4 regions of the Bacillus sp. N5-665 genome follow, and region 1 is predicted to be linked to each of the others. Evidence: riboswitches for the same ligand, from Rfam matches in the RefSeq annotation. Region 1 holds a riboswitch; each other region holds the start of a gene.
What was found. Region 1 has a riboswitch for S-adenosylmethionine ahead of MNO09_RS08500 (bifunctional homocysteine S-methyltransferase/methylenetetrahydrofolate reductase). Riboswitches for the same ligand answer to the same signal wherever they lie in the genome.
Positions count from the first base shown of each region.

Region 2: linked by a shared signal. The riboswitch ahead of MNO09_RS23840 (YezD family protein) and the one ahead of MNO09_RS08500 (bifunctional homocysteine S-methyltransferase/methylenetetrahydrofolate reductase) in region 1 are both predicted to bind S-adenosylmethionine.
Region 3: linked by a shared signal. The riboswitch ahead of MNO09_RS28910 (cyclase family protein) and the one ahead of MNO09_RS08500 (bifunctional homocysteine S-methyltransferase/methylenetetrahydrofolate reductase) in region 1 are both predicted to bind S-adenosylmethionine.
Region 4: linked by a shared signal. The riboswitch ahead of MNO09_RS25975 (LLM class flavin-dependent oxidoreductase) and the one ahead of MNO09_RS08500 (bifunctional homocysteine S-methyltransferase/methylenetetrahydrofolate reductase) in region 1 are both predicted to bind S-adenosylmethionine.

Region 1 is NZ_CP093325.1:1,176,652-1,182,154, reverse strand. It holds gene MNO09_RS08500 (bifunctional homocysteine S-methyltransferase/methylenetetrahydrofolate reductase) at 1-1,092, opposite strand, end outside; SAM riboswitch class I at 1,163-1,272, opposite strand; SAM riboswitch class I at 1,476-1,585, shown strand; gene metI (cystathionine gamma-synthase/O-acetylhomoserine thiolyase) at 1,828-2,940, shown strand; gene metC (cystathionine beta-lyase) at 2,937-4,100, shown strand; gene MNO09_RS08485 (cysteine hydrolase family protein) at 4,262-4,774, shown strand; gene MNO09_RS08480 (ArsR/SmtB family transcription factor) at 5,208-5,498, shown strand.
Region 2 is NZ_CP093325.1:4,147,020-4,152,522, forward strand. It holds gene MNO09_RS23820 (nitrite/sulfite reductase) at 1-896, opposite strand, end outside; gene cysC (adenylyl-sulfate kinase) at 1,043-1,654, opposite strand; gene sat (sulfate adenylyltransferase) at 1,667-2,803, opposite strand; gene MNO09_RS23835 (phosphoadenylyl-sulfate reductase) at 2,842-3,546, opposite strand; gene MNO09_RS23840 (YezD family protein) at 3,633-3,776, opposite strand; SAM riboswitch class I at 3,849-3,957, opposite strand; gene lysA (diaminopimelate decarboxylase) at 4,074-5,390, opposite strand.
Region 3 is NZ_CP093325.1:5,132,541-5,138,043, reverse strand. It holds partial or broken gene MNO09_RS28920 (ATP-binding protein) at 121-612, shown strand; gene MNO09_RS28915 (hypothetical protein) at 837-1,217, shown strand; gene MNO09_RS28910 (cyclase family protein) at 1,245-1,877, opposite strand; SAM riboswitch class I at 1,963-2,075, opposite strand; gene MNO09_RS28905 (PRK06851 family protein) at 2,225-3,334, shown strand; gene MNO09_RS28900 (nucleotidyltransferase domain-containing protein) at 3,456-4,238, shown strand; gene MNO09_RS28895 (MFS transporter) at 4,254-5,503, opposite strand, start outside.
Region 4 is NZ_CP093325.1:4,547,270-4,552,772, forward strand. It holds partial or broken gene MNO09_RS31095 (hypothetical protein) at 1-32, opposite strand, end outside; gene MNO09_RS25965 (hypothetical protein) at 309-590, opposite strand; gene MNO09_RS25970 (ATP-grasp domain-containing protein) at 1,067-2,023, opposite strand; gene MNO09_RS25975 (LLM class flavin-dependent oxidoreductase) at 2,016-3,074, opposite strand; SAM riboswitch class I at 3,157-3,262, opposite strand; gene MNO09_RS25980 (hypothetical protein) at 3,504-3,710, shown strand; gene MNO09_RS25985 (hypothetical protein) at 4,035-4,424, opposite strand; gene MNO09_RS25990 (DUF4352 domain-containing protein) at 4,716-5,267, shown strand; gene MNO09_RS25995 (SH3 domain-containing protein) at 5,460-5,503, opposite strand, start outside.

The sequences.
Region 1 (5,503 bases):
GATGCGAGGCGATGCTAATGAATTATCTGCTAGAGTAATAGCATCTGCACCAGCTCTTTTCAATGCTCTTGCTCCTTCAAAAAATCGCTGCGTATCTAATGTTTTCGGTGGATCTAATTCCACTACTACTGTCGTTTGTTTTTTTGCTTTCTCTGCTAATGTGACATGAGCTTTTGAACGTTTCTCGTGTGTATGAACTACTTTCGGTCTTTGAATCGTATCCTTTTCTATTACAGGTGTAACATTTGCAATTGCACGTTTCATACTTTCAATATGTTCTGGAGTCGTGCCACAACAACCACCTAATAACCGAATACCTTGCTCAATAAATTTCGGTGTCATCGCTTCGAAATAAGCTGGACTTCCCTCATATACGTAACGTCCCTCCACATAATTTGGGAGACCTGCATTCGGATATGCTGACAAGTACCCATTTTGCGGAATCGATATCATTTTAAAAGCTTCCGTCATGTGAAGTGGCCCTAGTTGACAGTTCAATCCAACAACATTTGCACCGTAATCTAAAAGCTGTTTTAATATTTCATTTACATCATTTCCATTTTGAGTTGTACCTGCCTCATGCAATGCTAATTGAGCTACAATTGGAATATTCGTTTGTTTTCGTAACACCTGAACAGCATGAAGTAATTCAAACTCATCATAGAAAGTCTCTAATAGCAGTCCATCAACCTGTTCTTCTAGTAATGCACTTGCCTGCTCAAGTAGCATAAATTCTCGCTCCATATCAGTTGTTGTAACAGCTCCGATATGTTTCATGCCACCAATTGTTCCTAAAATTGCATTTCTCTCTGTCACAGATGCTTTCGCCAATTTTACTGCCGCTCTATTAATTTCAGTAACTTGATTTTCTAAACCATACATACGTAATTTCGCTTCATTTGCTCCGTACGTATTTGTTTGAATTACATCAGCCCCAGCAGCTACATATTGCTTATGAATCGATATAATTAAATCCGGATCAGATATATTTAATTCTTCAAAACTACTTTGCAAGCCATGTGAATGTAATAACGTTCCAACCGCGCCATCACCTATTACAATTCCTTTTGATAATAAATCTAGTAATTTCACAAATCTCCCTCATTTCCATCAATATAAAAACCCCCTCTTCACTTTGAAGAGGGGGACATAATCAATCCTCCTCTTATCATGCAAAACATTCGTTTTGCAGGTATTAGCACCGTTTCAAACATTTTGTTTGAAGGTTGCCGGGTTTCACAGGGCCTTTCCCTCCACCGCTCTCAATAAGAGTTTGTCTTTATTATTTTATTTATGTAGCTAAAAGGAAATACGTTCCCCTTTTAACAATGTTTGTTAATTTTTTAATAAATTTAGCATGCACAAATGCAAAAGTCAATGACACTTGCGGAAAAATAAAAATTATTTAAAATAAAGTTGCAATTCAATTATCTTTTGTTGTAAAGTTAAAAACATAATAAAATTTCATACGAACATTCTTATCTAGAGAGGTAGAGGGACTGGCCCTATGACGCCTCAGCAACCATTAACATTTGTTAATAAGGTGCTAATTCCAGCAAATTGTGAAAGATTTGACAGATGAGAAGAAGACTCTATTCAAACCGAAAGCCTTCTTCTTTAGAAGGCTTTTTTTATTTTACCCCGCATTAACGGGCAGTAAGATTCCCAACTCAAAATTCAGCTAGAACAAAGAAGTTAGGTGGGAATCGACTGCCCGTAAAAGCCCGATTGGTGAGGACTGATAATCAGTGGGGAATGCCCCCCTCACTGATTAAAGTTTCACTTTACATTCACTTAATTGTTAATTTAAAAAGGAGGAATTTTCACATGTCAACTATTGAAACAAAACTAGCACAAATCGGAAACCGGAGCGAAACTACAACAGGAACTGTTAACCCACCTGTTTATTTTTCAACTGCTTATCGTCACGAAGGAATTGGTAACTCTACTGGCTTTGACTATTCACGAACTGGCAATCCAACTCGTGGTCTTTTAGAGCAGGCAATCGCAGACTTAGAATATGGTGAACAAGGTTATGCCTGTAGTTCAGGGATGGCAGCTGTTCTCCTCGTCCTCTCCCTATTCCGTTCTGGAGACGAACTTATTGTATCCGAAGATTTATACGGGGGCACTTATCGATTATTTTCTGAGCATGAAAAAAAGTGGAACGTTCGATGTAGATACGTAAATACACAATCTATTAAACAAATTGAGCAAGCTATCACAACTGAAACGAAGGCTATTTTCATAGAAACTCCAACTAATCCGTTAATGCAAGTTACCGATATTGCCGCTGTCGCAACCGTAGCCAAAAGACACGGACTACTTCTTATTGTAGACAACACATTCTATACGCCTTATATACAGCAGCCATTAACAGAAGGTGCCGACATTGTACTTCATAGCGCAACGAAATATTTAGGGGGACATAACGATGTCCTAAGCGGACTTGTCGTTGCAAGAGGAAAGGAACTTTGTGAGGAAATCGCTCATTATCATAATGCCTCTGGTGCGGTCTTAAGTCCATTTGACTCATGGCTATTAATTCGTGGTATGAAAACGTTAGCGCTTCGCATGAGACAACATGAAGAAAATGCAAAAGCAGTTGTTGCTTATTTAAATGATGAAGACGGGGTGACAGATGTATTTTATCCTGGAAGAGGCGGCATGATCTCATTTCGTCTGAAAGATGAAACATGGATTAATCCATTCTTACAATCTTTATCCTTAATTACATTTGCTGAAAGTCTTGGTGGTGTTGAAAGTTTAATGACGTATCCAGCAACGCAAACACATGCTGATATTCCTGAAGAAATCAGAACAGCAAACGGTGTATGTAATCGTCTTCTGCGATTTTCCGTTGGCATTGAAAATAGTAACGATTTAATTCAAGACTTAAAGCAAGCCATTAAACTTGTAAAAGAAGGTATAAGAATATGAGTTATTCTATAGATACACTCTTACTGCACAACCAATATAAACATGACTCGCAAACAGGAGCTGTTAACGTTCCCATCTATAATACATCAACATTCCACCAGTTTGATGTAGATACGTTCGGAAAATATGACTATAGTCGCTCTGGTAATCCAACTCGTGAAGCTCTTGAAGATATCATTGCTTTATTAGAAGGAGGAACAAAGGGGTTTGCCTTCGCATCAGGAATTGCAGCGATTTCTACTGCATTCCTCCTTCTTTCACAAGGCGATCACGTACTCATTTCAGAGGACGTATACGGAGGCACTTATCGAATTATAACTGAAGTGCTCTCCCGTTACGGTGTGTCACATACATTTGTTGATATGACCAATTTAGAAGAAATAAAGCAAAAAATTAAGCCAAATACAAAACTCTTTTATGTGGAAACACCCTCTAATCCACTTTTAAAAGTGACAGATATTCGTGCTGTTTCTAAACTTGCAAAATCTATTGACGCCCTTACTTTTGTTGATAATACATTTTTGACACCACTATTCCAGAAACCACTTGATCTTGGCGCCGATGTCGTTCTTCATAGTGCCACAAAATTCATTGCCGGTCATAGTGATGTTACTGCCGGATTAGCCGTTGTAAAAGATGCCGAACTCGCTCAAAAACTTGGATTTTTACAAAATGCATTTGGCGCTATTTTAGGTCCTCAAGATTGTTCTCTCGTACTTCGCGGTCTAAAAACATTGCATGTACGTCTTGAGCATTCAGCTGCAAACGCCAATAAAATTGCACATTATTTACAAGAGCACGCTAAAGTTAAAAATGTCTATTATCCTGGCTTACAAACACATCTTGGATTTGATATTCAACAATCTCAAGCTACATCAGCTGGAGCTGTCCTATCTTTCACTTTACAATCAGAAGACGCACTCCGCCAATTTTTATCAAAAGTAAAATTACCTGTCTTTGCAGTTAGTTTAGGAGCTGTCGAATCGATTCTTTCCTACCCAGCTAAAATGTCACATGCAGCACTGTCGCAAGAAGCTCGTGATGAAAGAGGGATTTCTAATTCATTACTTCGGTTATCCGTCGGCCTTGAAAATGTTGACGATTTAATATCCGATTTTGAAAATGCCCTTTCTTATGTAGAAGAACCTGTAAATGCATAGAACGAACAGAAGATATGAAATTAAGTTTTCATATCTTCTTTTTTATGCCGTTACGTATATTTTTTACTTTTCGTATAGTTCATAAAAAAACGAAAGAGCACCATCTATTTCTAAATAATGAATTAATTGATATATTAAGAAGTAAAAAAGGGGCAAAAATAATGGATACTTGTGCAGATGTTTTAATCGTTATCGATTTACAAAATGGAGTATGTTATAGCGAAGAGCATTTATTCGATTTACAAAATTTACTTACAAAAGTAAATAAAAGAATTTCTTCATACAGAAAATCAAATAAACCAATCATTTTTATTCAACATTGTGATGATGATTTAGTACCCGAAAAAGAACTTTGGGCTATTCATGCTGATCTAGATGTTCAGGAACAAGATTTTTTTGTAAGAAAAACACATGCCAATTCATTTTATAAAACAAACTTGAAAGAGATTTTAGAACAATTATCTGTACACCGTATTGAATTTTGTGGTGCCCAAACAGAGTACTGTATGGATGCTACGATTAAATTTTCCCATGGACTAGAATACGAAAACTTCATGGTACAGAAAGCAACCTCTACGTTAAATAATCCGTTTATGTCCGCAAAAGAGACAATTGATTTTTATGAGAACATATGGAACCGCAGATTTTTAAAGCTGATAAAAGATGAACTCTAGAATACATAACTACTTTCTTGGTAATTCTAAAATTTATCAGCTATACTCAAATATTTTGTTATCACCATAAAGAAGCTAACTACATTCAGCTTCTTTTCTTTTAACCTGTTTTATATTCTATATATAGCATTATAATTCCTTTTTCTTATTATTTTAAAAATTTTGTATATTCATTTGAAAGAATAAGAAAATCATGATAAAATTGTGTTACAAATATATCTATATCTTTCAATTTTTAAAACGCATCGAAATTTTCACCCAAAAGTGTCATTTTACAAAACCATGCAAATTTATCTACTTTATTTACATCAGGGTCTCTTTTCTTACAATTTCTTTACTTTAGGAATTTTTTTCTGCAACAACTGTTTTCTTTTCTTTAATTTTTTGGTATGTATAGTATGGTATAACAGCTCACACGGAGGTGGAAAAGAACATGTTAGAAACCTTTCAAAAAGAAATAGAACTATATGAAAGCAATGCAGAATTATTGAAAGTACTTGCTCATCCTGTTCGCTTATGTATTGTAAAAGGATTAATTGAACGTGGTCCAAGCAACGTTTCTACAATGTACACTGGCTTAAACATGCCACAATCTACAATTTCACAGCATTTAGCAAAATTAAAAAGTGCTAAAATCGTTTCAAGTGAAAGAAAAGGATTGGAAATTTATTACAAAGTGGAAAACGAGACAATTATTCAACTCGTTCGCGTATTATTAGGTTAAGAGCT
Region 2 (5,503 bases), 2.5 Mb from region 1:
GCACTTTCTCCTTTACTTTGCAATGGTCCTATATACTCTATTAGTTTCTCTTTAAATTTCTCTGCTCCCCAGTCTGCAACTAGAAATTTCAAACGAGCTAAATGACGTTTTTCGCGGTATCCAAAATCACGGAATATCGTAGCAATTGCAATCGCTACCCCCTTCACTTCTTCTGGTAAAACGAATACATCTAATTCATCAGCTAAATATGGACGAGCTGATAATCCACCACCTACTTTTATATGAAAACCAACTTTTTTCTCGCCATATATTTCTTTCGTAGCAGGTGTAAATGCAACACAGTTAATCTCTGCGTTTGCTGAGTTATAAATGTTAGAACTAATAGACATTTTAAATTTACGTGGTAAGTTAGAAAACTCTTCATTATGTTGGAAATAGTCATATACCTCTTTCACAATACCAGTTGTATCAAACAGTTCATTTGCATCAATGCCAGCAAGTGGATTCCCTGTAATATTACGCGTTATATCACCACAAGCCCCAGCTGAAGATAACCCAACTCTTGCTAATCTTTTAAAAATATCTGGAATTTGATGAATTTCTAACCAATGAAACTGAATCGCCTGTCTTGTCGTAATATCTATTACGTCACGCCCATAATCTTCAGCGATAGAAGCAAGCACTTCTGCCTGCGCGTTCGTAATAATCCCTGATGGAATATTTACACGCATCATAAAATAACCAGCTTCTTTGGGACGTTGTAAATACAACCCTGCCCATTTGAATGCGTCCCACTCTTCTTTCGGAATAGATTCGAATCCATTCTCCGCATAGTAAGGAATATCATTAAAAATTTCCAATCCATCTTTTTTTAATTTATTTTTCTCAGTCTGATTTAATTTTTCATTGTTAGCCCATACTTTTTCATAACTCATTTTTTAATCCCCCTATATAAAGTGAAACTTTAATCAGTGGGAAGTGTTCATCCCCCACTGATTATTAGTTGAACCAATCGGGCATTTACGGGCAGTTCATCTCCCACCTAACTTCTTTGCCCTAGCCAAATTTCGAGATGGGAGTTTTACTGCCCGGCAAATAGCGGGGTAAAACCACGCTCTTGTAAGTACTTCACGATTTGTTCTGCACATTCTTCAATAGAATACTTGTGCGTTTCTACAATTAACTCTGCCTTCTCTGGCTCTTCATACGGTGAATCAACACCAGTAAACTCTTTAATATCACCCTGTCTTGCCTTTTTGTATAACCCTTTTGGATCACGTTTTTCACACTCTTCAATTGGACATTTTACAAACACTTCTATAAACTCATCTGCCGCTAATAGATCTCTAACTTGTTTTCGGTCTACTCGAAACGGTGAAATAAACGCTGTAAGAACAACAGTACCTTGATCTACAAATAGCTTCGCCACTTCACCAATCCGTCTTATATTTTCCATACGATCACTTTCAGAAAAACCTAAGTCTTTATTTAAACCGTGGCGTACATTATCTCCATCTAGTACATAGTTTCCAATATTCTTTTCAAATAGTTTACGAGCAACCGCGTTCGCCACCGTAGATTTACCTGAAGCTGATAGACCAGTAAACCAAACTACAAAACTATGATGCCCATTTCTTACTCTTCTCTCATCTTTTGAAACAGATGCTGTATGCCAAGTAATATTCGTATCCATGTCATTCTCTCCCTATTCGGTTACTACTTCTTTTTTCAAACCTTTAATTAGCACTTCCACTACTTCTTTACGACTAAATGTACTCGGCGGAACCTCACCGTTTCTTAATAGTTCTCTTACTTTCGTACCTGATAAAATGACATGATCCTCTTTTCCGTGTGGGCATGTTTTCGTCGAAGCCATCGCTTCACATTTCGTGCAGTAAAAACTATGTTCAAAAAATAACGGTGTAATCCCTAACTCTTCCACTGTAAAGTTTGTAAAAATTTCTTGTGCTTCATAAGTCCCGTAATAATCTCCTACTCCTGCATGATCGCGCCCTACGATAAAGTGAGTGCATCCAAAATTCTTTCTGACTAATGCATGGAATATCGCTTCCCTCGGTCCTGCGTAACGCATTGCTGCAGGAAATACACCTAAAAAGACACGATCTTTCGGATAATAGTTTTGAAGTAATACTTCATAGCTTTCCATCCTTACATCAGCAGGAATATCGTCCGACTTCGTTTCCCCAACGAGCGGATTTAAAAAGAGACCATCTACAATTTCCAGGGCAGATTTTTGAATGTATTCATGGGCACGATGTACCGGATTTCTCGTTTGAAATCCAACCACTGTTTTCCAACCACGCTTTTTAAATTCTTCTCTCGTTTCAATTGGATCTAAATGATAAGAAGGAAACGGATTATTTTCAAAGCGTTTTGTAAGAATAATAGCTCCCCCGACATAAAAGTTCGGTCGTTCATATAATTTTTTCACTCCTGGATGAGCCTCATCCGTCGTTTTATACACAAGTAACGCTTCTTTTTCCTTGTCAGGCACAAAAATATCTTCTATTTGAATGACACCATATACATTTTCAGCGTTAACAAGTTTTACTTCCTCTCCAGCTTTCAGACTCTCTGCTACTTCTTCTGTTACTGGTAATGTAATCGGTATACTCCATACACTCCCGTTTGCTAAGCGAAGCGTTTCTACGACCGAATCATAATCTTTCTTTCCTAAAAAACCAGTAAGTGGGCTATATCCCCCTGTCGCTAATAGCTCTAAATCACTTAACGCAATGTTGTCTAGTTCAATTTCTTTTTCGATTTGCGATACGTCGTAAGTCTCCTCTATACGGTTTACTAATTCGTTTCTTATACTCATTTTCTATACCCTCTCTTAGCTTTATTTTCAAATTCATCTTATTGGTAATGAAGACCACATTCTGTTTTCACTTTTCCAGACCACCTACCATCTCTCGAATCTCCACCCTCACCTACAGGTAACGTACACTTCTCACAACCAATACTTGGATATCCAACATCATGCAGCGGATTATACGGCAAGCTATGTTTGTATACATATCGCCACACTTCTTTCCACGTCCAATGAATGAGTGGACAAACTTTAATCGATTGAAAACGATGATCTTGATTTATAAACTTTGTATGCTTACGTGTTTCTGATTGTTCCCTCCTTAAGCCCGAAATCCACGCTTTTTCCGCTGCTAATGATTTTTCTAACGGTAAAATTTTTCTAATTTTACAACAAAGGTTCGGATTACTTTCCCATAATTTCTCACCATGCAACTTCGCTTGTTCATCAAGTGCAAGTTCCGGCTGTTTTTCTATAATATTTAATGAAGGAAATCGTTCCCGCACTTTTTGAATTAATTCATACGTTTCTCGAAAATGAACATTTGTATCTAAAAATACAACTTTAGCAGATGGATTTACTTGGTTTATAAGATGCAGTAATACCATCCCTTCCACTCCGAAGCTACATGCATATACAATTTCACTTTTATATTCTTTATAAGCCCAACTTAATACTGATAGCGCGCCTTTCGTTTCATCTTCTTCTGAAAATGGAACATTATTTTCTTCCCACGTTTCATACGTCAACATGTTTTTTCCCCCTGTAAAAGCAAAAAGACGGTTTTAACCTAATATAATAGGTTAAAACCGCCTCTAGTTTTTCTAGTCAGCGCTTTTTACTTTAAACGTACCTTTTCACTTTTCTCTAATTGAATGACTTTCCCATCTTGCACAACAATTGTAATTGAACCATATTTCATATCAGCAAGCATCGCTTGAATTTTCTCAGATACTTCCTCAAAATGTTCCCGTACACTCACGCGAACAGCCCCCCTTTTTATTCATAAAAAAAATCTTTCCCATTTCGAAAAGACTGTTCGGTAATATATTTTACCTTATCTTTCAAAATGGATTCCATTTTGCTGGATTTAGCACCTTGCTTTCTATAAGCAGGTTGCCGAGCTTCTTCGGGCCAGTTCCCTCCGCTTCTCTTGATAAGCTTTGTATTTGTATTTTATCACAATTCTGATTTTTTTCAATCCTAGTTTTCCGATATATTTTAATTATTTTATTTTACAAAAAAGGAATTGCCCATCCGAACAACTCCTTTTCTCTATTTAAACAAGTTCTTTAATACGTATGCGATCGTTCCCAATAATATTTTCATATGTTTCGCGTTCTACAACAATTTGTGATGTGCCGCCTTTCGCGAAGACGACAGCTGGTCTACGAATCCGATTATAATTATTCGCCATCGAGTACCCGTATGCCCCTGTACAAGAAATTGCTAGTAAATCGGCAGAAGCAACTTTCGGTAGAGTAATATCCCAAATTAACATATCTCCACTCTCACAGCACTTCCCAGCAATCGAAACAAGTTCCTCATTCTCATCATTCCCTCGATTTGCTAACATCGCTTCATAACGAGCGTTATATAAAGCAGGTCTTAAATTATCAGTCATCCCACCATCCACTGATACATATTTCCGAATACCAGGAATGTCTTTCACAGATCCGACTGTATAAATTGTCGTTCCAGCATCACCTACAATACTACGGCCTGGTTCAACCCATATTTCTGGCAAGGGATAATTACATACTGTAAATTGTTCCCTCACTGCACTTGTTACAGCTCGCACATATGTCTCAAGAGTTAATGGCGTATCTGACTCTGTGTAGCGTATTCCGAATCCTCCGCCTACATTTAATACTTTTACTACATAGTTCGCGCGTTCTCTCACCTGTTCTAAAAATTGATGAAGAACTTCAATCGCTCGAACAAATCCAGCCGTTTCAAATATTTGCGATCCGATATGTGAATGAATTCCTAACACATTATAATTTGATTTTTGTAAAGCAAGCTCAATTGCTTGCATCGCTTGACCATTTGAAACTCCAAACCCAAATTTCGAATCATCTTGACCTGTTGTAATATATTCATGTGTGTGCGCCTCTACTCCAGGCGTTACACGGATTAATATGTTCACAAATTGCCCATGTTGCACTGCTAAATCATGCAAAATTTCTAATTCTAAGAAATTATCTACGACAAAACAACCAATATTTGCCTGCAGAGCCATCACGATTTCTTCTTCTGTTTTATTATTGCCGTGAAAATGAATACGAGATGCTGGAAATCCCGCTTGAAGCGCAGTATATAATTCCCCACCAGAAACAACATCTAATGACATATTCTCTTCACGAGCTACTCGGCACATCTCCATGCACAAGAACGCCTTGCTTGCATATGCTACTTGATAAGAGAAACCACTTTCTTTAAACGCACGATGAAACGCGCGGCACTTTCCTCGAATAGACTCTTCATCGTATACATAAAGTGGTGTTCCGTATTGTTTTGCTAGCTGCGTCGTATCGCACCCTCCAATTTCTAAGTGTCCTTGCCCATTGATTCGGCTTGTGCCGTGTAAATACATTTGAATTCCTCCCTTATTTCCTCTAAAACTCATAACCCCAATCTTCTATTCATTGCAGCACGCTTTTAGATAGACAAAAAACGCGCGGAACAATGTTCACACGCGTTTCTTAT
Region 3 (5,503 bases), 1.6 Mb from region 1:
GCCCTGAAAGCAATTTCATACTGATAATTTAAGGAGATAATATGTAGAGTGTTTGTATAGAACATGAGGAGTATTTATATGAACAAATTTAAAAGCTTTATCTATGAGGAAAAAGAAGCCTTAAAAGTATTTGAAAGAATTAACGGGTTTGTTAGTGAATTGATGTTATTAGGAAAACCGAAATCAACGAATTATGAATGGTGTAATATACGGGAATCCTTTTATATGTTGTACAGCTAATGGAAAGTTATGCAGCGCGATATAGAGTGAAATTTCATGTGCAAGTAGATGGAAATCTACCTGTTATAAATGGTGATGATAAAAAATTAAAACAAGTGTTATTAAAAATGGAATAGAATCAATGCCAGAAGGTGGAGATATTCATATTCGTGCATATCAAAAAACTGAAAGGCATTTGTGTATTCCTGTTGAAGATCAAGGCTTTGGTATAGAGAAGGTTGGAAAGGCTTTTTACACAACAAAGGAGAATAGTACGGAACGACTTGGATTGATGGTCACATATAAAATTATTAAGGAACATCAAGGAAGTACTGCGATTCCAAGTAGCATGGGAATAGGGAAAAAGTGGAAATTTTTTTACCGACAGCATAATGTGCTAGAGGAAAATATTTTTCAGAAAAGTGTTCTTGTTGTGTAAATATAAACATTTTATAAAATGTTTCAAGAAGGGTTTTTTTTATAAAATACTTCGTTTATAATGGAGGAAAATATCGACATGAGATTTGTTATTCATGTAACGGTTCGGTAGTGTTAGAGAAAGAAGGGGTGCACGCGCATCCTTTTTTCTATGCAGATATTATGAAAGAGGTGGTATGATGGAATTAACATTAAATTCGACTGTATGTTTACACACGATTCAATTTCGAAAAGAGCAAAAGAATTATATTGTAAAAGATACAATTACAGGAGAAAAATATGAAATGCCGCCACTTTGGATTGATGCATTGGCAATGATGCGTGACGGTTTTTTATTAGGGGAAATTGAGGAGAAATTAAAAGAAGAGTATCCAGAAGAAGAAATAAATATGTTAGCATTTACGAGGCAACTGTTAGAGCTAGAGCTTGTTGGAATGGTAGATGGGGAAGAAATAGCTTGTACAAAGAAGAAAGAGAAAGATTATTTAGCTTGGTTACGTCCTCGTGTTGAGCAATTCTTTCTTAGTTTAAATAAAAAAAATAGAAGCAAAGGTCAATGATGATCTTTGCTTTTTTGTATAGTTTGTTTAAAAAATTACAGCGAATGCTCTTGCAAAAGCACCGTCGCTATCTTTAATTTTTAAAGGTGCCGCTGAGAAAAAGAAACGTTTCGTGTGAATGGCATCTAAGTTTGTTAAGTTTTCAATTAAATAAATATTATTCCCAAGTAGTATGTGATGAATTGGTGATGTTTCTGTCGTTACCTCATCAGGAGAAATGAAATCTAGGCCGACCGATTTTACTTTTAATTGAACTAATTCCTCGGCTAATTCTTCAGAAAGATAAAAAGCTTCTTGCTCATACGCCTCTGTATTCCATTTAGTAGATAGATTGGAATGGAAAATAACAATATCTCCTTCTTTTATGTCAGCGTTGTGTAATACTTCTTTAGGTAGTTTTCGTTCTTGTACATGAGTTACATCAATAAGAACAGCTTCGCCTACAAATTGATCTAGGGGTAATTGATCAATAGTCGTTGCGCCTGAAATGAAATGAGCAGGAGCATCACAATGCGTGCCAACATGAACGACAGAATGAAAATCTGTAACTTGATAGCCTGTCTCTTCAACGCTTGTAATGGCTCCTAAATTGATTTTTGGTGTTCCAGGGAATTGAGACATATTGTTTTCAAATGTTTGTGATAGGTCAATTACTTTCATTTTAAATACCTCCAATATATGTTTTGAAATATAAAAAACTCACCTTTCATAATCAAGAAAGATGAGTTTTGCACACAATAGTTACGTTTTATCTTTCAAAATGCAATGCATTTTGCAGGAATTAGCACCTATTCAGTTTATATAAACTGAGGTTGCTGGGCTTCAAAGGGCCGGTCCCTCTGCCTCTCTTGATAAAGACATATTAAGTTTTCATTTCTGAATATTCACTACTTTTAAATTGTAATTCATTTCCTTTTTTCGTGCAATACAAAATAGGTATTCACCCAAATAAAGTTGCTCGCATATTGTAGCTTATGTAAATAGAATGCTGCGAAGGAGTGAGTGCAGTGACAGGGAATGTATTGAATTATTACGCTGGTGGAAATACAGCTAGAGGATTTCATAATTTATACGACGAGAATTTAAAAGGGCTAAACAGGTTATTTATTTTAAAGGGTGGTCCTGGAACCGGGAAATCTTCTTTAATCAAAGCAATAGGTCGTGAGTGGGTTGAAAAAGGATATGATATTGAATTTTTACACTGTTCTTCTGATAATAAATCGGTTGATGGTGTAATTATCCCGAAGTTAAAAGTAGGAATTGTTGATGGAACATCACCGCATGTTATTGAGCCGAAAATGCCAGGAGTTGTCGAAGAGTATATTAATTTAGGGGTTGCTTGGGAATCAAATAAATTAAGAAAGCAGAAGGTGGAAATTGAACGATTTGTTTCAGAAGCAAGCAAGGCTTTTCAAACTGCTTACGCTTGTTTTAACGAGGCACTAGTTATACATGATGAGTGGGAGAAAATATATATTAATAATATTGATTTTAATAAAGCAAATGAACTAACCGATCAGCTGATTCAGAAGTTATTTACAGATAAAGGCGGGAAACAATCGCTTGTGAAACATCGGTTTTTAGGGGCAGCTACACCGAAAGGAGCAGTTGATTTTGTTCCTAATTTAACAGAGGGATTACCACATCGTTATTTTATAAAAGGACGCCCAGGCTCTGGGAAATCAACAATGCTTAAAAAATTAGCTAAGGCAGCAGAAGAAAAAGGATTTGAAGTTGAAGTATATCATTGTGGATTTGATCCAAATAGTCTTGATATGGTTATCGTAAGAGAATTAGGGTTTGCAATTTTTGATAGCACCGCACCACATGAATATTTTCCGAGCCGCGAAGGTGATGAAATTATAGATATGTATGCCTTAATTGTGACACCAGGAACAGATGAGAAGTATGCGAAAGAAATTCGTGACGTGTCGATTCAATATAAAGCAAAAATGAATGAGGCGATGTCTTTCTTGGCGAAAGCGAAATCAGTTCGTGATAAATTAGAAAGAATTTATATTGCTGCTATGGATTTTTCAAAAGTAGACGCATATAAAGAGGAGATTCAAAAAGAGTTTGAACGAATTGCGGTTAGTGTAACAGAAAAGAACAAGTAAAAAATAAGGAACTTTGGTAGGCTGTCGGGAATTTTCTGACAGCTATTTTAGTATGTAGTAAACTTAGTAGTATATTTGTCGAATTTCCAAGGAAATAATCAAAAAATGAAGAGGGTATGAAATGAGAGAGAAAATTAGGTTGGAGTTAGCAAGAATTGAACAAGAGAATGATGTGAAAATTTTATTTGCAGTGGAATCAGGGAGTCGTGCTTGGGGATTTCCATCGAAAGATAGTGATTATGATGTTAGATTCGTTTATATGCACCCGGTCGAATGGTATTTATCAATTCATGATAAACGAGATGTAATTGAGTATCCGATTAGTGATGATTTAGATATAAGCGGATGGGATATTAAAAAAGCGTTACAATTATTCGCAAAGTCAAACCCAGCTTTACTCGAATGGATTCGATCACCGATTTTTTATTCGAAAAACTCTCATTTTCCAGAACAACTTCAGCAAATGAGTGATAAGCACTTTGATCCAAAAGCAACGATATATCATTACTTACATATGGCTTCAAAAAATTATCGTGAATTTTTGCAAGGTGAGAATGTAAAGTTGAAAAAGTACTTTTATGTATTACGTCCTATTTTAGCTTGTAAGTGGTTAGAGGAGAAAGAGACTTTACCACCTGTAGAATTCGATCGATTGATTACAGAGTTATCATTAGAACGCAGTGTATTAGATGAAATTGAACAGTTGTTAATAAAGAAAAAGGCAGGTACTGAATTAGATGTTGGATTAAAAATTGAGGTGTTGAATCAATTTTTAGAAGAACAAATTCATTACTACCAGCAATATGTAAAAGGAATTGAAAAGGGATCAGGGATCGATATTGAGAGTTTAAATACATTGTTTCGGGATATGTTGTTTGCAGTATATGAAAAAGAGCACAAGTGAGTTTGTGCTCTTTTTTTATTTTGTAGGAATAAAGAAAACAGATATAGCTGCAAGAAGACCCGCGAATGAGAATAAGTAAAAATTCCATGCTAAGTCATATTGCATTGTTATAATAATACCGACAAGAATAGGACCAGCAATCGCGCCAACTCGGCCAAGTCCAAGTCCCCAGCCTAAGGAGGTAGCTCGGATATGAGACGGGAAGTATTGTGTTACATATGCATTTAATATTTGAGTAATACCGACTGATCCAATTCCAGCAAGACCAATTAAAAGATAAATGATTGTAACAGATGGTTTAATTGTTAATAGTCCAATACATATAGCTGCCATAAGATAGGAGATGCTAATAACAATTTTAGCCCCTATACGATCCGCTATTGCTCCAGCAAATAATGCACCGATAGCGGCAGTAATATTTAGCATAAGTAAAAATGATAGACTAGATCCAAGAGGGTATCCTGCTTGGCGCATCATCTGCGGTAACCAAGTATTTAAACCATATATTAAAAACATTCCCATTATATAAGTAATCCAAAAAAGCAACGTCGCTTTTATGTACTCTTTTGAGAATAACGTAAGAAATCCATTTTTCTTTCGTATATTAGGTGGGGCTTGATGAGTTTCATCTTTTTCATGGAATTCAATTTGAAAACGATTAAGGATTTGGTCTACTTCTTCTTGGCGATTACGTGATAATAAAAATTGAATGGATTCAGGTAAATAACGAATGATGAAAGGAATGAGGAGCAGTGGAATCATTCCGATGCCAAACATAATTCTCCATCCGAAATCTTCTAACATAAACATAGACAAAATAGCACCTAACACGATACCTAAAGGGTAGCCAGTAAACATAAGAGCATAAATAAAAGATTGTCTTTTTTTTTGTGAATATTCAACAGTAAGTGCTGAAGCTGTTGGAATAACACCGCCTAATCCGATTCCTCCGATAAATCGAGATAAACCAAATAATTCAGGGGAAGGAGCAAGTGCAGCAAGGCCCATCGTGATGGAGAAAAGTGCTAAACAGCATATAAGCGTCCATTTTCGTCCAATTAGATCTGTGATGGTTCCAACTAGAATAGCGCCAATAAACATGCCAAATAAAGCATAGCTAGCAATTGTACCAGCGTGTGCCGGTGAAAGTGCCCAGCTTTTGTCTTCTAGGAGCTTTGGCAGAACGGCACCGTAAATACCTAAATCATATCCATCAGCTAGAATGGCTAGCCAACAAATAAAAACAACAAGTTTTGTAATAGAGC
Region 4 (5,503 bases), 2.1 Mb from region 1:
TCTGCCGCATAGCTCGAATCAGAAAGTGTTTTCCAAAATTCTTCTCTAAAATCGTCAAAAGATTTGAATTCTCTTCCTACTAATTTTTCTCAAACTTTTTGCGGAATACCCGTTGGTTTTTACCCTTCACTAAGGCCTCGTCCTAAACTGATTATTACACGGTTCACTTGACTACAATCTGCCTCTATCTCATCGAACTCAAGTAACTTTCTCCACATAAACACATGGACTCAACAAATCACTTCTAAAATTTATAAAAAGAAAAGACCTTTTATTTTAGTTAAAAGGTCTTTCTTTAAATATATTTATTAAGATTTATATTTTTTGACTGTATAGGGAATAGTTACAATGTATAAATCTATAGCATAGATTGTAACCCAAATACCTTTACCTTCAGCCGCTAGCTTTTCATTTAATTGTGATAAATGCTCTGAAACTTTTCTTTTACCCCATTTTCTAGGAAACCATTGAAAAACCTTAGGAACATTATGTTTTTTGTTATACCATACGTTCAATCTCCAAAAAATCAAGAAAAACGAGACAATCACTACAGTACAAAAAATATCAAAATATGAAATTCCTAAAATCATATAATATATTCTCCATTTTCATTAAAGCTCAGATAATTTTTTTCTTATATAAAATCAGAGAAAGGATAGCAACCTCCCGCCCTAACAATATATAGTTATATGCAGCTTATCACACAATTCTATTAGAGGAAATATCATCGAAATACCCTCAAATTATATCTATCTAAAAACAAAATATAGACTTATTCAATTTTACGATACATTTATATGTTACGTTGGATAAGTCCTTTTATAAGTCGTTTTTTTAATGTAGATACCATTATTTCAATACAATAGAAGCGATTATTGAAATATATATAGGCATAAGAAGATCCCCCCTAGTTTAAGCTAGAGGGGATCTTCTTATGCCTATTTCAAACTACTCACAATCTCCGCAAATATCACTTCAAACGCATGCACACCTGCATCTGGATATCCTAAACTTGGTCATATGACCACGATTACTTTAACAAAGGTTTTCACTAGAACCTTCTATACTATTTAACTAACTCTACTTGCTTTTCTAATTCTCTTCCAAGGAATGTAGCAAGCTCAAGCATACCAAATTGATTTGCTACAGACTCTGCGCCAGAATTATAGTTTGTGTTTGTATTAATATCATACGTATAAATTGTTCCATCCGAACTGCGAATAAATTCAATACCAGCAACGGTAATTTCATTTTCTTCCAAAAACTCTTTGTATTGTTCAATAATTGGCTCTTGGAAGTCCGATATAATTTCAAATTTTGTTGATGACTCTTTCTTACTCTCTTCTCCTACTGGGCAAAAAGCATCTTGAATCGAACACGCATCTGCTGGACAAAGTTCAAATCCTTCTGATGTATCTACTTTAACTGCATATACAAACTGACCGCCTACAAACTCACAACGTGTAATATATGGTTCTGGCGCTTCAATATATTGCTGGATTAAAGTAATTCCATCAATGGGTTCTTCAAACGTCGGACCATCCAAATATTGTTCTAAAGCATCAATGGAATGAAACAGTTGAACACCAAGGCCTTTACCTGCACGGTTATGCTTTGTAATAAACGGTACTTCCCCTAAATCCTTTGCTGCTTTTACTATATGATCACGGCCAACAGCACCAATTGTTTTCGACACTTGTATCCCAAATTTTCTTAATGCTGCATATTGATTTAATTTACTTACTTCAAGGCGTAATGCACGAGACCCATTAAATACTGTTCGCCCGTATCCCTCTAACCAAGCAAGAACCCCTTCAGTCAATTCAGGTGCATATCGATGCCCTCTCGTATGTGAAGAAGCACTCATGCGGCTATAAAAAACACCTTGGGGAGGTTCTTGTTCTAATGAAAGTGTTCCTTCATTTAAAAGCCATTCCTCATACGGTAACTCCAGTTCTTCCAACCTTTTCACTAAATGATCCGTCCATTCCTTATTCTCATGTAATATGTAAATTTTACTCATTTGTAATCAATTCCTTTCTTTTTGCTTCAACTAATGGCATTACTTTTTCAGAAAATCGTTTCATCTCTTCAAGCTGTGGCGAAAATTGTAAAAGTAATAACGTAACACCCCCTTTTTCAAAAGCAAGTATCCTTTCTGCAATTTGTTCTGGTGTTCCGATTAAATTAGGACGTAACCCGCGATTAGATACGGAATAATCATTGAGCTTCACTTGCTGTTCCAAATGCGATTTACTAATAAAGTCTTGATAACCCGCATAACCTAAAGCATCGTCTTTCACATCCGTTATGCGTCTCCATTCCTCTAATGCCTCTTCTTCTGTATCACGACAAATAACGTAAGCCGCAAGCCCGAATGACTGCAATGGCTCCTCTGTAACTTTCTTTCTACGATTCTTCATATCTTCTATTTTCACAGATACTTCTTCCACTGTTCCCCCGTGCATTACATATGCATCCGCGTGGTTGACAATGACCTCTTTTCCTCGCTCACTCTCACCACCTGCATAAAGCTTAATGCCTTGTTTCTGCACAGGTTTTGGACTTAAATGTGTATGATGAAGCTCATAAAACTTCCCTTTATAAGAAAACTCTTCTTCTTTCCAAAGCTCTTTCAAAACTGTTACAAATTCCTCTGTGCGATCATATCTTTCATCATGTGCAGTAAATACCCCGCCGTACTGTCTCGCTTCTTCTTCCCACCATGCCGAAACTACATTCAATGTAAAACGACCATTACTTAATTGATCAATATTTGCTGCCATTTTCGCTGTAACTGCTGGATTGTGGAAACCAGGTCTTACAGCTGTCATAATTTCTAATTTATCCGTCACTGCTGCAAGTGCTGCCGCAGTTGTCCACGCTTCTAAACTTGGTGCCGAAACACCTTTTATATCATTTAAATTTAATTCTGCAATAAGTGTTGTTGAAAAACCTAATTGTTCTGCTGCTTGCGCTGTTTGTTTTGCATACTCAAACGTAGGCGGCATAGATTCATCATCTACATTTCGAAGCCATCCCCCAAAAATCGGCAACCAAAAACCGTACTCCACTACCTATTCCCCCTTTAACTTTTAACCATAAAAAAAGCTACTCTTATCGAAATAAGAGTAGCCTTCTTGACTAAGTGAACCTCTCTTATCTTTCAGGTGTTTTTCACCTGCAGGATTTGGCACCTTTCGTCTAAAACGAGGTTGCCGAAGTTTCATAGGGCCCGTCCCTCCACTTCTCAGCATAAGAATTGTTTGATTTCCATTTATTATAATCATCAGAATAATAAAAATCAATCCTTTAATACTTATTTTTCCGATATACATTAAATGATATATGAAAAATCATATTGTTATAGAGATTTATAAGGGTATTGTGTTGTTTTACTTACGAATATATAAAGGGGTATGTTGTATCATGTCGAAAACATCATGTATAACCAAGTTGCTTTACTTCTATCTTAAAAACACAGCAAATGAGGTGTTAGTAGCATGAAAAATAAACGATGCGAGAATTGTGGTTCTACTACATTTAAAGAAGGAAGAGTTGGATCTGCTTATCATGCATATGTTTGTGAAGATGATTCTAGTAGGCTCTTTTCAGTGGGGAAACGTTCCAAACTATTAACTACATTTTGTTTAGAATGTGGTGAGGTGAAATCATTTAGAGTGGAGAAGCCGGAAATATTTAAAGAATAAAATAATACTAATTACATATTATGAAGATGGTTATTAATGATGGTAACGTTCAAGCATTTCGCCTACCTTTAGAATTGGAATATTGGGTACTTTCATCTATAGGTGCTGCTTCACTAGGAAAAATCTGTTCCTCTGTAAAGTTGCTTTCGGAATAATAGACACGAAATTTCATGTTAAATGCAAATAAACAAGGAACCCATTAGTCGGTTCCTTGTTTATTTAGCTAAAGCAGACTTCTTTGGAGAACCCAAATAAAAGTTAAATCGAATCCTATTTAACATTTCCCTTCAAATATATGACAGTAAAGAATACATCATCACGGTGTCAGCAAGCAAAAGTGTATTCTGCATTTCTAAAAACAGTAGATGGCAGATTGTGACCTGCTGAATCTGCTAAGAAAGAATATACAAGAACATCCTTAACATCATCTTTATTCCCACTAATGATAACATCAAGAAAATCTTCTATTTGGAATTCTGGAGTAAACAATACAATCTTAGTCGTTCTGTTTGGTTCTAAAGAAACAAAAGTACGAGAAATTTCAACTAATTCATTTTGAGTTGGGAAAGAAATGTTTCGACTTCTCTTAACAGTTACCGTTACATTACTAGTATGACAGCGTGAATCATTGTTTAACATAATGTTGAGAGCAGTTGGAATAATCCCATTTTCAGAAACTGGAACTCGAAACACTCCAGTAGATTTATGAGCCATATAATCACATCCTTTCAAAATAAAATATATTTACAATATATTAGATGCAAGAAACGTTCATTTTGATAGGGACAAATTATATGATTAATATATTTATAATAACCCTCGGTATTACTAAGACAATGATTTACAAGATTAACAAATATCGTGAGACCCAATCGAATGTATAGTAAAAGTAAAAGAATAAGGTGTCTAAAAGATTCCCTATTTTGAGCCAATAATGAGACATTATGTTAATCTTATATGTATAGTTGCACAAAATTGAGAAACTTAAGGAGACAGATTAATTTTATGAGAAAATCATTCATATTACTTACTTTAATTCTAGTATTAGTCAGTTTTACGGCTGCTTGCACACAAGATAAAAAAGATAGTGCCGTTGAAAATGGTCCAATAGAAGAACCAACCGCAAAAAATGAAAATGAAGAATTAATAAATTTTGAAGAAAAAGAAGATATGACCCGCTTGGAACAAGGTATTTTATTAGTTGGTGAGAGTGTTAAGGGAGGCTATTACTTGACCGCCGTTCAAAATGCATATTTAAATGCTAGTAACGATTCCGTCGTTGTTAATGTCTCTGTAAAAAATGTACGAGGTCAAACGATTGGACTATCAGAATTAAAATATAACTTAAAAGATGAAAAAGCCGGAAAGGCCTATGAAGGAAAGGTGCTTGATCAAAACCCTTCTGGTATACAAGTTACACCAAATGAAACGGTAGAATTGAAAATAGCTTTTGAAGTACCAAGTATCGCAGATGAATATATGTTTTATATTGAAAGCTCTTTAGATCCTCTAGGAGCACGCTGGAAAATCGATAAGTTGCAATCACAAAAAAACTAAGTCTCAAATAAGCAAAAAACAATGAAAAATTTGATATAGATACAAATGAATAATATATAAACATAAAACCATCGATTTAATGAATCGTTGGTTTTTTTCAAAAAATGCCCCATTAAAAACTAGGAGACAAAAAAGAACTAATCCCTAGAAGAGATTAGCTCAATACATCAAAAGCTATTATAGTACATAGTTTTATGAGCAAACGTTATATAATGTTGTATGGGATACATAACCTG